One region of the Methylobacterium sp. TK26 genome, then DNA from elsewhere that is predicted to be linked to it. Evidence: predicted binding sites of a transcription regulator. Region 1 holds the regulator's gene; each other region holds the start of a gene.

What was found. The regulator PhoB, encoded in region 1, activates phosphate uptake and scavenging genes when phosphate is short. The targets are predictions, from matches to a motif close to TGTCATNNANCTGTCAT.
Region 2: ACXJ1Y_RS21265 (calcineurin-like phosphoesterase C-terminal domain-containing protein) is a predicted target of PhoB. The motif match lies at 1,895-1,911, and genes of this name have one in related genera.
Region 3: ACXJ1Y_RS11275 (ceramide glucosyltransferase) is a predicted target of PhoB. The motif match lies at 2,810-2,826, and genes of this name have one in related genera.

The regions. Positions count from the first base shown of each region.
Region 1 is NZ_CM143965.1:1,584,374-1,588,937, forward strand. Features, by position in the region: gene pstB (phosphate ABC transporter ATP-binding protein PstB) at 1-627, shown strand, start outside; gene phoU (phosphate signaling complex protein PhoU) at 659-1,372, shown strand; gene phoB (phosphate regulon transcriptional regulator PhoB) at 1,484-2,179, shown strand; gene ACXJ1Y_RS07730 (protein-disulfide reductase DsbD family protein) at 2,184-4,316, opposite strand; gene ACXJ1Y_RS07735 (M24 family metallopeptidase) at 4,390-4,564, opposite strand, start outside.
Region 2 is NZ_CM143965.1:4,376,245-4,380,808, forward strand. Features, by position in the region: gene rcdA (protease adaptor protein RcdA) at 1-84, opposite strand, end outside; gene ACXJ1Y_RS21260 (L,D-transpeptidase family protein) at 496-1,824, shown strand; gene ACXJ1Y_RS21265 (calcineurin-like phosphoesterase C-terminal domain-containing protein) at 1,952-3,571, shown strand; gene ACXJ1Y_RS21270 (type 1 glutamine amidotransferase domain-containing protein) at 3,578-4,156, opposite strand; gene ACXJ1Y_RS21275 (hypothetical protein) at 4,324-4,527, shown strand; gene ACXJ1Y_RS21280 (hypothetical protein) at 4,542-4,564, opposite strand, start outside.
Region 3 is NZ_CM143965.1:2,349,622-2,354,185, forward strand. Features, by position in the region: gene ACXJ1Y_RS11250 (error-prone DNA polymerase) at 1-772, shown strand, start outside; gene ACXJ1Y_RS11255 (hypothetical protein) at 776-952, opposite strand; gene ACXJ1Y_RS11260 (hypothetical protein) at 1,088-1,537, shown strand; gene ACXJ1Y_RS11265 (hypothetical protein) at 1,538-1,705, opposite strand; gene ACXJ1Y_RS11270 (histone deacetylase family protein) at 1,855-2,763, opposite strand; gene ACXJ1Y_RS11275 (ceramide glucosyltransferase) at 2,907-4,049, shown strand; gene ACXJ1Y_RS11280 (hypothetical protein) at 4,060-4,542, opposite strand.

The DNA.
Region 1 (4,564 bases):
TCGACCCTGCTGCGCTGCTTCAACCGCATCTACAGCCTCTACCCGGAGCAGCGCGCCGAGGGTGAGATCCTCCTCGACGGGCGCAACGTCCTCGATTCGAACGTCGACCTGAACGAACTGCGCTCGCGCATCGGCATGGTGTTTCAGAAGCCGACGCCCTTCCCGATGTCGATCTACGACAACGTCGCCTTCGGCCTGCGCCTCTACGAGAAGCTGCCCAAGGCCGAACTCGACGTCCGCGTCGAGGAATCGCTGCGCAAGTCCGCCCTGTGGGACGAGGTGAAGGACAAGCTCCGGCAGCCCGGCACCGGCCTCTCCGGCGGCCAGCAGCAGCGCCTCTGCATCGCCCGCACCGTGGCGCAGAAGCCGGAGGTGATCCTGTTCGACGAGCCGACCTCGGCCCTCGACCCGATCTCCACGGGCCGCATCGAGGAGCTGATGGAGCAGCTGCGCGACGAGTTCACTATCGTGATCGTCACGCACAACATGCAGCAGGCCGCCCGCATCTCGCAGTACACGGCGTTCATGTATCTCGGCGAGCTGGTCGAGTTCGGCCAGACCGACAAGATCTTCATGAACCCGAACGAGCGTAAGACGCAGGACTACATCACCGGCCGCTTCGGCTGAGCCACCGACCAAGAACCGCAGAGGTCTCGCCATGCCCGGCCACATCGTCACGTCCTACGACACGGACTTGGAAGACCTGCGCCGCTCGATCTCGGAGATGGGCGGCGTCGCGGAGAAGATGACCGGCGAGGCGACCCTCGCCCTCGCCCGGCAGGACGAGGCCCTGGCCCAGACCGTCATCATCGCCGACAAGCGCCTCGACACCCTCCAGCGCGAGATCGAGGAGAAGGCCGTCCTGCTCATCGCCCGGCGCCAGCCGCTGGCGGTGGACCTGCGCGAGACCATCTCGGCGATCCGCGTCTCGGGCGATCTGGAGCGGATCGGCGACCTCGCCAAGAACGTCGCCAAGCGCGTCACGGCCATCGCCGACCAGTCGCCCGCCCAGAAGATCGTGCTCGGCGTGCGCCACATGAGCGACTTGGCCGAGGGGCAGCTCAAGGACGTGCTCGACGCCTATGCCAGCCGCGACACCAAGGCGGCGCATGACGTGTGGGAGCGCGACGGCGAAATCGACGCCCTCTACAATTCCCTGTTCCGCGAACTCCTGACCTACATGATGGAGGATCCGCGCAACATCTCGTTCTGCACGCATTTGCTGTTCTGCGCCAAGAACGTCGAGCGGATCGGCGATCACACCACCAACATCGCCGAGACGATCCATTACCTCGCCACGGGCGAGATCTTCATGGGCGACCGGCCGAAGAACGACGCCTCCAACTACGCGACCGTCACCCCCGGCGCGTGAACCATCGCCGTCATCGCCTCCCCGGCGGTGACGGCTCCGGCGTATCAGCGTTGCCCGCAACCCTCGGTCGAGCCCGGCCGGGGGGAACGGGCGTGGAATGGACTCCCGAGCATGCGTGTCCTGATCGTCGAGGACGAAGAGGCGCTCACCACCCTCCTGCGGTACAATCTCGAAGCAGAGGGCTTCAGCGTCGATGCCGCCGCGCGCGGCGACGACGCCGAACTGCTCCTCGCCGAGCGCACGCCGGACCTCGTCCTCCTCGACTGGATGCTGCCGGGCCTGTCCGGCATCGAACTGTGCCGCCGCATCCGCGCCCGGCGCGAGACCGAGCGCATGCCGGTCATCATGCTCACCGCCCGGGGCGAGGAAGGGGACCGCGTGCGCGGCCTCGGCACGGGGGCGGACGATTACATCGTCAAGCCGTTCTCCGTGCCGGAACTCCTCGCCCGCGTCCGGGCCCTGCTGCGCCGGGCCAAGCCCGCCCATGTGGCGGACCGGTTGGCGGCGGGGGACATCGAGCTCGACCGCACCGGCCACCGGGTCCGGCGCGGGGGCGCCGAGTTGCATCTCGGGCCGACCGAGTTCCGCCTGCTGGAATTCCTGATGCTCAGCCCCGGCCGGGTCTTCTCCCGCGAGCAATTGCTCGACGGGGTTTGGGGGCACGACGTCTACATCGACGAGCGCACCGTGGACGTGCATGTCGGCCGCCTGCGCAAGGCGCTGAACGGCCCGCGCCAGACCGACCCGATCCGCACCGTGCGCGGCTCGGGCTACGCCTTCGACGAGACCTTCTCGCTGGAGCCGTGAGGCGTCAGCGCGCCTCGGCCGTGCGGTCGGGGATCGCGGCCAGCGCCTCCAGCACCGTGCCCTCGGTGAGGATCTGCGGCAGGATCGTGGGGTCGCCGCCGCCCGCGTAGAGCAGGTAGAGCGGCACGCCGCTGCGGCCGTGGCGTTCAAGCAAGCGGGTGATCTCGGGGTTCTGGTTGGTCCAGTCGCCCTTCAGGTAGGTCACGCCCTTCGCCCGCATCGCCGCCTGCACGGACGGCCGCGAGAGCGAGGTGGTCTCGTTGACGGCGCAGGTGATGCACCACGCCGCCGTCAGGTTCACGAAGACCGGCCGCCGCGCATCCCGCAGGGCGTCGAGGCGGGCTTGGCTGTAGGGCTCGGTGCCCTCCGCGGCGGCCTGCGCCGCCGGCACCGCCCGCTGCTGCGCGAGCCCTAAGCCGAGCATCGCCACGGCGATGAGGGCGAGGCCCGCGAGGCCCTGGAAGATCCGCTCCCCGAGGGCCGTCGCGCCCCGGCTGCGCTCCCAGGCCCAGGCGGCGAAGCCCACCAGCACCACGCCGATCAGGGCCGCGAACAGCCCCCGCGCATCGACCTGCTGCGCCAGCACCCAGATCAGCCACGCCGCCGTGGCGTAGACCGGGAAGGCCAGCGCCTGCTTCAGCGTCTCCATCCACGCGCCGGGGCGGGGCAGCACCCGCACGGCGCCGGGCCACAGGGTGAGGGCCAGGAAGGGCAGGGAGAGGCCGAGGCCCAGGGCCGCGAACACGGCGAGCGCCACGGCGGGCCCCTGCGTCAGGGCGAAGCCCACCGCCGCGCCCATGAACGGCGCGGTACAGGGGGTGGCGACGAGGGTCGCGAGGACGCCCGTGAAGAACGAGCCCGGCAGCCCCGAACGCCGCGCGAGCCCGTCGCCGAGGCCGGTGAAGCGTCCCCCGAGGCTGAACACCCCCGACAGGCTCAGGCCCACCGCGACGAGGAGATAGGCGAGCCCCGCCACGACCGGCGGCGATTGCAACTGGAAGCCCCAGCCGAGGCTCGCCCCGCCGCCCTTCAGGCCGATCAACAGCCCGGCGAGGGCGAGGAAGCTCGCGAGCACCCCGGCCGTGTAGGCGAGGCCGTGCAGGCGCACGCGGGTCCGGCTCTCGCCCGATTGGCGCACGAGGCCGAGCACCTTGATCGAGAGAACGGGGAAGACGCAGGGCATCAGGTTGAGGATCAGCCCGCCGAGGAGGGCGAGGCCGATGGCCGCGAGCAGGGTCGGCTGGTCCGCCGCCGGGACGGGCGGGACGCCGGCCGCCGCCGGGGGGGCGACGGCGGTGGAGGGTACCTGCGCCGGCTCGTCGCCATAGGCGAAGGCGAGGCGGATCGGGCCGTTGCCCGTGTCCTCCTCCACGGTCAGCACGCCGGGCAGGGAGAGGGGGAAGGTCTTGTCGTCGCCCCGTGTCAGGCTCAGGTGCAGGCCCTGGTCATCGACGGTGAGACCCTGCTCGGCGGCGTTGTCGAGGGCGGTCTCGCCATAGGGGAAATAGGCGGCGGACTTGATCGAATCCGCCCGCAGGCCGCTCGTGGCGAAGTCCAGGCGGATGCGGTCGCCCTCGCGGGACAGGCGCATCGGCCAGACGGGGGCGACGGGCAGCGCCGCCCGCGCCCGGTTGAACAGGGCGGCGTTGGCGGGGTCGGGCGTCGGCTTGCCGACCGGCAGGGTGAGGGCGAGGTCGGCCGCGCCCGGCACGCATTCGGTCTCGCAGACGAGGTAGGTGAGCTTGCCCGCGATCCGCACCGGCTCGGCCGGGTCGAGGCTCGGCGGCGGCGTGACGGGGACGAGGAGCGTCACCTCGTCCTCGTAGCCGTAATTCATCAGCGTCGCGATGGGGATGCGGTGCGGCGCCGGCCAGCGGATCGCCCCGGTGCCGAAGCCGGCGGGCAGGGCCCACGTCACCTCCGGCGGCAGGCCGGAATCGCCGGGGTTGCGCCAGTAGACGTGCCAGCCGCGCTTGAGCTTCATGTGCACGGCAAGGGTGAAGGGCGTGCCCCCCGCCACCGCCGAGGGCTCGGCCACGAGGCTCGCCCGCACGAGGTCCGCCGGGGCGCGGAACCCCTGCGCCGAAGCGGGGGCGCAAGCGAGGCAGGCGAGGATCAGGAGCAGGCGGGCGATCATGCGGGACTCTTCGTGCCGGGCGGCGGCAGGTTTCTCGGCCTCCGCACCGGCTTTTATGGGGCAGGGGAGGGCCTTACGCCCCGAGGGGTTCCGTCGCGGCCTCCAGCCACGCCCGCGTCGGCGCGTCGAGGAGCGGCGACAGCGCGTCGCGCACGCGGGCATGGTAGGCGTCGATCCAGGCGCACTCGCCCGGTTCCAGCAGGGACGCGTCGATGAGGCGCCGGTCGTAGGGCGCGAGGGTCAGGGTC
Region 2 (4,564 bases), 1.7 Mb from region 1:
CTTGAACGCGTCCGAGTGAACGTAGCTGGCTCCGAACTCCACCCACTCCCGGTTGTCCCGAAACGTGACGTCGTACCCGTTCATCCTGCCTCCTGTGCCGCAGAGCGGCCCCGTCTGTCCCAGGCCGGACCATCGCCCAGCGGATTCTGCGGTGGCGGGGCAATCCTAGCGCCTCGGACGAGGCGTGGCGAAGTTACCTCCCGTTAACCTTAAACCGCCAGAAGCGCCGATCGCTGACTCCGCCCGCAAATTTGAGCGATCGCCGATCCGGGCCGCCATCCCTGTGGACCACCTCCGCAGGTGAGAATGGGCGTCATCGACTGTGGCGCGCAGGCCGCAGGGGCGATCAAGCCGCGCCTCAGGTGCGGCGGCGCACGGCGACGCCACATTCCGGCCCCTTCGATAGGGAGTGTTAAACGCCATCACGACACGGTGCGGCCCACCACTCCGAAGGCCGCCCGGGCCAAACGACATCCGGACCAGAGCCAGCGACACATGCGCAGACAGGCACATCACCGGTACACCTCCCTCCGCTCCACGGCCGTGCTCGGCCTTGCGCTGAGCACGGCCCTCGTCGGCGTGGCGATGGCGGCTCCGGCCCGCGATCAGGCCGGCTACGCGCAGGCTGAGTGGGCGCAGGATTACGCGGCGCCGGCCGCCATGCAGGTCCAGCGCGAGACGGTGCCGATCCTCTCGCCGCAGACCGTCGCCGCCACCGAGCAGATGGCCGAGAAGTACCGCGAGATCGTCTCGCGCGGCGGCTGGCGTCCGGTGACGGGCGCCGAGCGCCTGCGCATCGGCTCGAAGGGCCCGGCCGTGGCGGCCGTGCGCCAGCGCCTGATCGTGACCGGCGACCTCGACCCGGCCTCGGCCAACACGGGCGTGTACGATTCCTACGTCGCGGCCGGCGTGAAGCGCTTCCAGGCCCGCCACGGCCTGAGCCAGACCGGCGCGATGAGCGCGGCCACCGAGCAGGCCATGAACGTGCCCGCCGAGATCCGCCTGCGCCAGCTCGAGACCAACGTGCTGCGCCTGCGCTCCTATTCGGGCGACCTCGGCCGCCGCTTCGTCATCACAAACATCCCGGCGGCTTTGGTGCAGACCGTCGAGGACGGCCGCATCGTCACCCTGCACGCGGCCGGCGTCGGCAAAATCGACCGGCAGTCGCCGATCATGAACACCAAGGCGACGCAGATCAATTTCAACCCGACCTGGACGGTCCCGGCTTCCATCGTGAAGAAGGACCTGATCCCGAAGATGCAGAAGGATCCGAACTACCTCACGGATAACCGGATCCGCATCCTGTCGAACGGCCAGGAAGTCTCGCCGAAGGCGGTGAACTGGAACTCCGACGAGGGCACCCGCTACACCTACCGGCAGGATTCGGGCGCCGACTTCAACTCGATGGGCATCGTCCGCATCAACATCCCGAACCCCTACGGCGTGTTCATGCACGACACGAACACCAAGGGCGTGTTCGGCGACGACTTCCGCTTCATCTCCTCGGGCTGTGTCCGCGTGCAGAACGTGCGCGAGTACATCACGTGGCTCCTGAAGGACACGCCCGGCTGGGGCCGCGAGCAGGTCGAGCAGGCCATTGAGAGCGGCAAGCGCGTCGACGCCACCCTCACGCAGCCGGTGCCGGTCTACTGGACCTACATCACCGCCTGGGCGACCCCGGACGGCGTCGTGCAGTTCCGCGACGACATCTACAAGCGTGACGGCGTGAACGTGCCCTCGACGATCAGCGCCCCGACCCCGGTGGCGAGCGCCGAGTCGACCATGCCGCAGACCTTCGAGCCGGGCGACGAAGACGCCAACTGAGTTCGGCACTCACCGCGATCCGAAGGCCCGCGTCTCCCCAGGCGCGGGCCTTTCTCGTATGGGGCGCCGCTGTCATGCGCCGGTCGCCGAAATCTGCTGCATCGGCCGGGCCTGAATGGAGCCGCCCATGCCGCCTCTGACCCGTCGCGAGACCCTCGCCGGCGCCGCCGCCCTGACGCTCGCCGCCGGACGCGCCGAAGCCGAGGCGAAGGAAGCCACCGGCATCGTGTTCGGCCTCGATGGCGCCGCCCGTGCGCCGCTGCCGAACGTCCTCGTCTCCAACGGGCAGGAGGTGGTGCGCACCGACGCCCAGGGGCGCTACCGGCTGCCGATGCCGGGCGACGGCGCGGTCTTCGTCGTCAAGCCGCCGGGCTACGCCCTGCCGCGCGATGCCGACAACGTCGTCCGCCACAGCTACGTCCACCAGCCGGAGGGCACGCCGCACGAGATCGGCCTGCGCTACCGGGGCGTCGCCCCGACCGGCCCGCTGCCGACCTCCATCGACTTCACCCTAGCGAAGCAGGACGAGCCGGAGGATTTCGACGTCCTGCTCTTCACCGATCCGCAGCCGGAGACGCGGCGCGAACTGGACCACGTCCGCGATACGGCGGTCGCGCGGGCGATGGGCATCCCGGCGGCCTTCGGCCTCACCACGGGCGACGTGCTGTTCGACGACCTTTCCCTCTACGGGCGGTCGAACGCCATCGTCGGGCGCATCGGCATCCCCTGGTACAATCTCCCCGGCAATCACGATCTCAACATGCAGGCGCCCGACGCCCGCTACAGCCGTGAGACGTGGAAGCGCGTCTTCGGCGCCCCGTCCTTCGCCTTCCAGCACGGGCGGGCGCTGTTCGTGCTGCTCGACAACGTGGTCTGGCTCGGGCCGCCGGTCCCGGTCGGCGCCAACACCTATGAGGGGCGGATCGGCGAGCGGAACCTCGCCCTCCTGCGCAACCTCCTCGCGGAGGTGCCGGCCGACACGCTGATCGTCCTCGCGACCCATATCCCGCTGCACACGGATGCGACGCCGAGCGGGCCGCACAACAACACCGCCGACCGCGCGGCGCTGCTCGACATCCTGCGCGGGCGCAAGGTGCTGGCCATCTGCGGCCACACCCATACGACGGAGCACCATTACCTCGCGGAGGGGCTGCACCACCACGTTCTCACGGCCGTCTCGGGTTCGTGGTGGAGCGGGCCGGACACCCGCACCGGCATCCCCTCGGCCGACAGCCGCGACGGGACGCCGAACGGCTTCCACGTCCTCTCCGTGCGGGGGACCGCCTACACGACTCGCTACGTCCCGGCGCAGGGCGAGCCGGACGGCACGATGCGCATCGCCTTCGAGAGCCAGATCCGGAGCGGCGCCCCGGAAGTCGTGCGGGCGCTACGGCCGATGGAGGCCCTGCGCCCGCCGATCCCGCAGGACGCGCTCGCCGACAGCATCGTGGTGGTCAACGTCTTCGACGGCGGCCCGAAGACGTCGGTGACGTGGCGGGTGGGCAACGGCCCGGCCGAACCGATGGTCCGCACCCGCCGGCCGGACCCGTTCGTCACCGAACTCTTCGCGCGCTATCCCGAGGCCAAGAAATCGTGGGTCCAGGCGATCCCGTCGAGCCATGTCTGGACGGCGCGTCTCCCAGCGGACCTGCCGCCGGGAGCGCACCGGATCACCGTAGAAGGGAGCGACGAGTACGGCCGCCCCTTCCGTTCCGCCACGGTGCTGGAAATCACCCGTGGCGCATGAGGTGCCTCAGGCGGCGAGCTGACGCTGGCCGTGGTTGCCCTCGCCGATCTCCTCGATGATCTTCTTGCAGAAGGCGTCGAGGTCGTCGGGGTTGCGGCTGGTGATGATGCCCTGATCGGTCACGACCTCCTTGTCGTGCCAATTGCCGCCCGCGTTGATCACGTCGGTCTTGATCGACGGGAACGAGGTCATGTCGCGGCCCTTCACCGCCCCGGCCTCGATCAGCAGCCACGGGCCGTGGCAGATCGCGGCGACGACCTTTCCGCTCGTCAGGAAGCCCTTGATGATCTCCAGGGCCTTCGGCTCCAGGCGGAGCTTGTCGGGGTTGATCTGGCCGCCCGGCAGGACGAGGGCGTCGAAGCCGGAGGCATCGAGGCTCTCGATGTCGGCATCGACCTTCACGTCCTTGCCCCAGTCGGTCTTGTCCCAGCTGCGGATGGTGCCTTCGCTCTGGCGCGACTTCGGCGCGGCGATGGTGACGTGGGCACCGGCCTCGGAGAGCTTGGCCTGCGGCACGGTGAGTTCGGTCTCCTCGAAACCGTCCGTGGCGATGATGAGGATCTTGGCTTGCTTGATGTCGGTCATGGGGGCTCTCCCGATCGTGGAGTTGCCCGCCCAACCGCCTCACCGCTGGCGTGTTCCCTGACCGATTGAGGCAGTTCGCCCCATCGGCGAGCCGGGTTTCCGCCCGGAACAAGCCCGTGCCGGACCCGTTGGCCCTATGAACCCGGACGCTTCAGGAGACACCGTTCATGGCCAATCCAGGCATCCCCGATCCGATCCCCGGCGATCTGCCGCTGCCCCCGCCTCCGCCCGATCAAGAGCCGGATGTCGGGCCGACCGGCCCGCGCACGCCCTACCCGGTCAACGATCCCGGAATCGGTGAGCCCGGCGGGCCCGGCTCCGAGCCGGACGTGTTCCCCGGCACCCCGAGCGACCCCGGTACGCGGATGTGATCCGATTCGGGACGTCAGTGCCCGCCATGCGAGGCGC
Region 3 (4,564 bases), 770 kb from region 1:
CAACGGCTATGCCAGCATCGAAGGGTTGCAGGCCTCCCTCGCCCTGCCCCGCAACGTGCTGGAACGGCTCGCGGAGGCGGATGCGTTCCGGGCGCTCGGCCTCTCGCGGCGGGATGCGCTCTGGGCGGTGCGGGCGCTGGAAGGGCTGTCGCGCCGGGCCTCGGCGGCGCATGCGGAGAATGGGCGAAGGGCCGAATTGCTGGACGCGCCGCTGCCGCTCTTCGCATGGCACGCCGATGACGGCCTGTTCCGGCACGAGCCTGCGGCGGACCTGCCGGCGATGGCCCCCTCGGAGACCGTCGCCGACGATTACGCCACGACCAGCCTGTCGCTACGCGGCCATCCGGTGGCGTTCTTCCGGGAGCGTCTGGCGCGGATCGGCGCCATCACCGCCCGCGCCCATCTCGACCCCGCCCTGCCCCAGGGAACGCGGGCCATGGTCGCGGGGATCGTGCTGGTGCGTCAGCGGCCGGGCACGGCCAAGGGCGTGGTCTTCCTCACTATCGAGGACGAGACCGGCATCGCCAACATCATCGTGTGGAAGAAGGTGTTCGAGGCGAACCGCCGGATCGCCATGCAGGGGCGGTTCCTGGCGGTCCGGGGTCGGGTCCAGCGGGCCGGAGAGGTGGTCCACCTCGTCGCCGAGGGGTTTCGCGACCTCACCGAATCCCTGCGGGACCTGCGGGAAGCCGGGCTACGGCTACCGGCGGAGACCACCGATTTCGGGGCGCCGACCCAAAGGCAACCCTATCGCAGCCGCGACTTCCACTAAACATCAACGCTGGGCCGACTCGTCCAGCCGGATCGTCGGGAGCATTTCAAGGGCCTTCGCGGTGATCCGCTCGAGATGCTCGCCCTGAAGACCCTTCTCGGCCCCGAGCTTCTTGATGCGCTCGCGGTGCTGCGCGAGGGTGAGCCCGTAAAACGTCTGTTCGGTGGTCTGCTCGGCCATATATCACTCCTGTGGCGGGAGGGGTGATTTGGCAAAAGAGGCCCATCGTTTCAAGGGTCTGGCGGCTGCCGCGAGCCCTCGACAGCGGCTGTTTCCCACGCCAGAACGGCGCCAGACCGAAGGGACCAACACCCCATGCCGCGCCTGCCGATCGTCCTCGCCGCCTGCCTCGCCCTGGCGCCCCTCGCGGCCCATGCCGACGAATGCGACGACCTCACCCGACAGATCGCGGCGGCGATCGGCGGCAAGGTCGGCAAGCGCTCCGGCCCGAGCATCGACATCCGCCTGCCGGGGCCGAACCGGTTCGACGTGACCTGCCGGGCCGAGCCCATCGTGCAGGCGATCTCGGCGGAGCCGCAGCCCTCGGCCACGTTCTTCCGCGAACTCTCGACGGCCTCCGAAATCCTGACCGGGGAATCGGCCGGGACGGTGGAGCCGATCATCGCGAAGGCGTACCGCACCGCCGTCTCGGACGGGCGCAAATCCTTCATCCAGCAGAACGGCTGGTCCGCGAGCTGCTACGCCGACCCGACGAGCAGCACCATGCGGACCCTCTGCTCGGTCGGCCGCATCCCGCCGGGCTGATCACCGCGCGGACGGAATCGCCCCCGTCACGATGGGCTCGACCAGGGCGGCGTCCCGCGAGGGCGACGCCTTCTGGCGATCGAGCTTGTCCGCCGAGATCAGGGCGGCCGCGATCAATGCCGCGACCGCGAGTGTCGCTTTGATCGCTTCCCAGCTCCGCGCGAACATGGTCGAACCTCGACGGCGCCCCGGTTGATTTCACCCAGGCCGTCCATCGGCACCGGGCGTCGTAACCGTGATCCTCGGGTCCGCACCTTCTCAAAACCTTACGACGGAACGATTTCACCGCATTGCACAAGCACCGTGGCCGGGAAGCCTCAACCCAGTTCCGCCTCGGCCGCCAGGGCTTCGAAGACCAGGGCATGCCGCCCGGCCAGGGCCTCGACATCGGTCGAGTAGCCGCCGCCGATCACCCCCACGATGGGGATGCCCCTCACCCGGGCCGAGCGGACCACGAAGCGGTCGCGTGCCCGCAAGCCCTCGTTCGACAGGTTCAGCCGGCCGAGCCTGTCGTCCCGGTGCGGGTCCACCCCCGCATTGTAGAAGACGATGTCCGGCTGGAACGCATCGAGCAGCGGCGGCAGGCGCGCGTCCAGCACCGAGAGATACGCGCCGTCGTCGAGCCCATCGGGCAGGCCGATATCCAGATCGCCCGGTATCTTCTGCGACGGGTAGTTCCGCTCGCAATGGACCGAGAGGGTGAACAGGTCGGGCTCGCGGCTCAGGCAATCGGCGGTGCCGTCGCCCTGATGCACGTCGAGATCGACCACCATCGCCCGGCCGATCAGGCCCTCCTCCCGCAGGGTCAGCGCCGCCACCGCCACGTCGTTCAGCACGCAGAAGCCCGCGCCCTGCGCCCGCCGGGCATGGTGGCTTCCGCCGGCCGCGCTTCCCGCGAACCCATGCTGGAGTGCAAGCCGGCCCGCCAGCACCGTGCCGCCGACACTCGCCCGCGAGCGGCGGACCAGCGCTTCGCTCACGGGCAATCCGATCTCCCGCTCGACGGCCCTCGGCACGTCGCAGGCAAGGATGGACGCGACATAAGCCGGGTCGTGCGCGCGTTCGAGCATGGCCGCGCTCGCCGGCTCCGGCTCGACGAACCCGTCGGGCACGAGCCCGCGCGCCCTCAGCGTCTCCGCCAGGAGCCCGTATTTGCGCATGGGAAACCGGTGGCCATCGGGAAGCGGCGCTTCGTAGGCCGGGTGGAAGCAGATGGGGGGTCGCATGCCTCTCGCAACGTGCCGAAGGGGGACGCCGGAGGGAGCTGCACCGCGTCACACAACTGATATGCTGCGGCTGTTAGCCGGACGCCACGGGCGCAGGTGCGCTCCCACGACGCGCCCGGCTCGGCGCCCGACGGCTCTCCCGCATGATCAGCGCGCTGGACGGCGTCTTTCTTGCGCTCGCGGCCTGTCTCGCGATGGCTCTGGTGAACCTCGCGAGCCTCGCCCTAGCCGGCTTCCGCCTCAGGCGCCGCATGCCCCGCTCGACCTTTCCGGACGGCGCGGCCGTGTCCCTCGTCCGCCCAGTCTGCGGGCTTGAGCGGTTCAGCGAAGAGACGCTGGAGAGCGGCTTCCGCCTTGCCTACCGCGACTACGAACTGATCTTCTGCGTCGCCGACGCGGGCGATCCCGTCCTGCCCCTGGTGCGGCGGCTGATGGCCCGGCATCCGCGGATCCGCTCGCGGCTCATCGTCGGCGAGGAGCGGGTCAGCGACAATCCCAAGCTCAACAATTGCGTGCGCGGCTGGGACGCGGCGGAGCACGATTGGATCGTGCTGGCCGATTCCAACGTGCTGATGCCGCCCGATTACCTGCAGACCCTTCAGGCCGCGTGGCGGCCGAACACCGGCCTCGTCTGCGCGACACCCATCGGTGCCCGGCCGAATGGATTCTGGGCCCTGGTGGAATGCGCCTTCCTGAACACCCTCCAGGCGCGCTGGCAATATGCCGGCGAGGCGGTGGGCCTCGGCTTCGCCCAGGGCAAGAGCATGCTCTGGCACCGCCCCTTCCTCGATAGCGTGGGGGGCATCCGCGCCCTCGCCGCCGAGATCGCGGAGGACGCCGCCGCCACGAAGATCGTGCGGGCGGCCGGGCGGCGGGTGAACCTCGTCGCCGCGCCGTTCTCGCAGCCCCTTGGCCAGCGCAGCTTCGCCGAGATCTGGTCCCGCCAGGTCCGCTGGGCGCGCCTGCGCCGGGTGACGTTCCCGCTGTTCTTCGCCCCGGAGATCGCCAGCGGGATGCTCGTCCCCTGCCTGCTGGCCGCGCTCTATGCCAATGCGGCGGAGGCCGCCCTCGGCCTCGGTGCGCTGGTCGCCCTGATCTATGCGGGCGAATACGCCCTCGCCATCCGGGCCGGGTGGCTGCGCTCGCCGGCCCTGATCGCGGCCTTCATCGCCCGCGACCTGCTCATCCCCTTCGTCTGGACCCGCGCCTGGATGCGCAGCGGCGTCGTCTGGCGCGGCAATGCCATGGCCATCGAGACGAAGCCGGGGCGGATCCGAACCGCCTGAGGCGCGCGGCCTACGGGAAGTTCAGGTTGGAGCGCACCGCCTCGGAGATGCGGTTGAGCCAATCTTCGGCCTCACGGGCGCGGTCTTCGGCCGCCTGAAGCTTCTCTTCGAGGGTCTTCACTAAATTGGTGGCCCGGTGCTGCACATCGTGCAGTATCCGCTCGGCCGCCAGCGCACGGGCATTGGCGGCGGCGATCTCGTCCTGCATGTTGGCGAAGATCTTCTGGGCCTGCATCTCCTGCTGATGCCGGCTCGCCTCGATCTCCTGGATGTACTCCGCCGCATCCTGGATTCGTTCGCAGACGGCGGCCCATTCCTCCTGGCCGAACCGCTTGATCGGCTTCGGCATGTCCGAGCCCGATTTGGCGATCTCGCCGCCGCGCTCGATGGGGCTGAGCGCCTTCAATTCCTTTCGCATGGTCGGCGTCATCAGGAGCGGCGCGGCATCCAGCGTCCTGTCCCGCGTCTCGACCACCCGGTTGCCCTCAGCCATCGCCCCGCCCCGTTTCAGATCG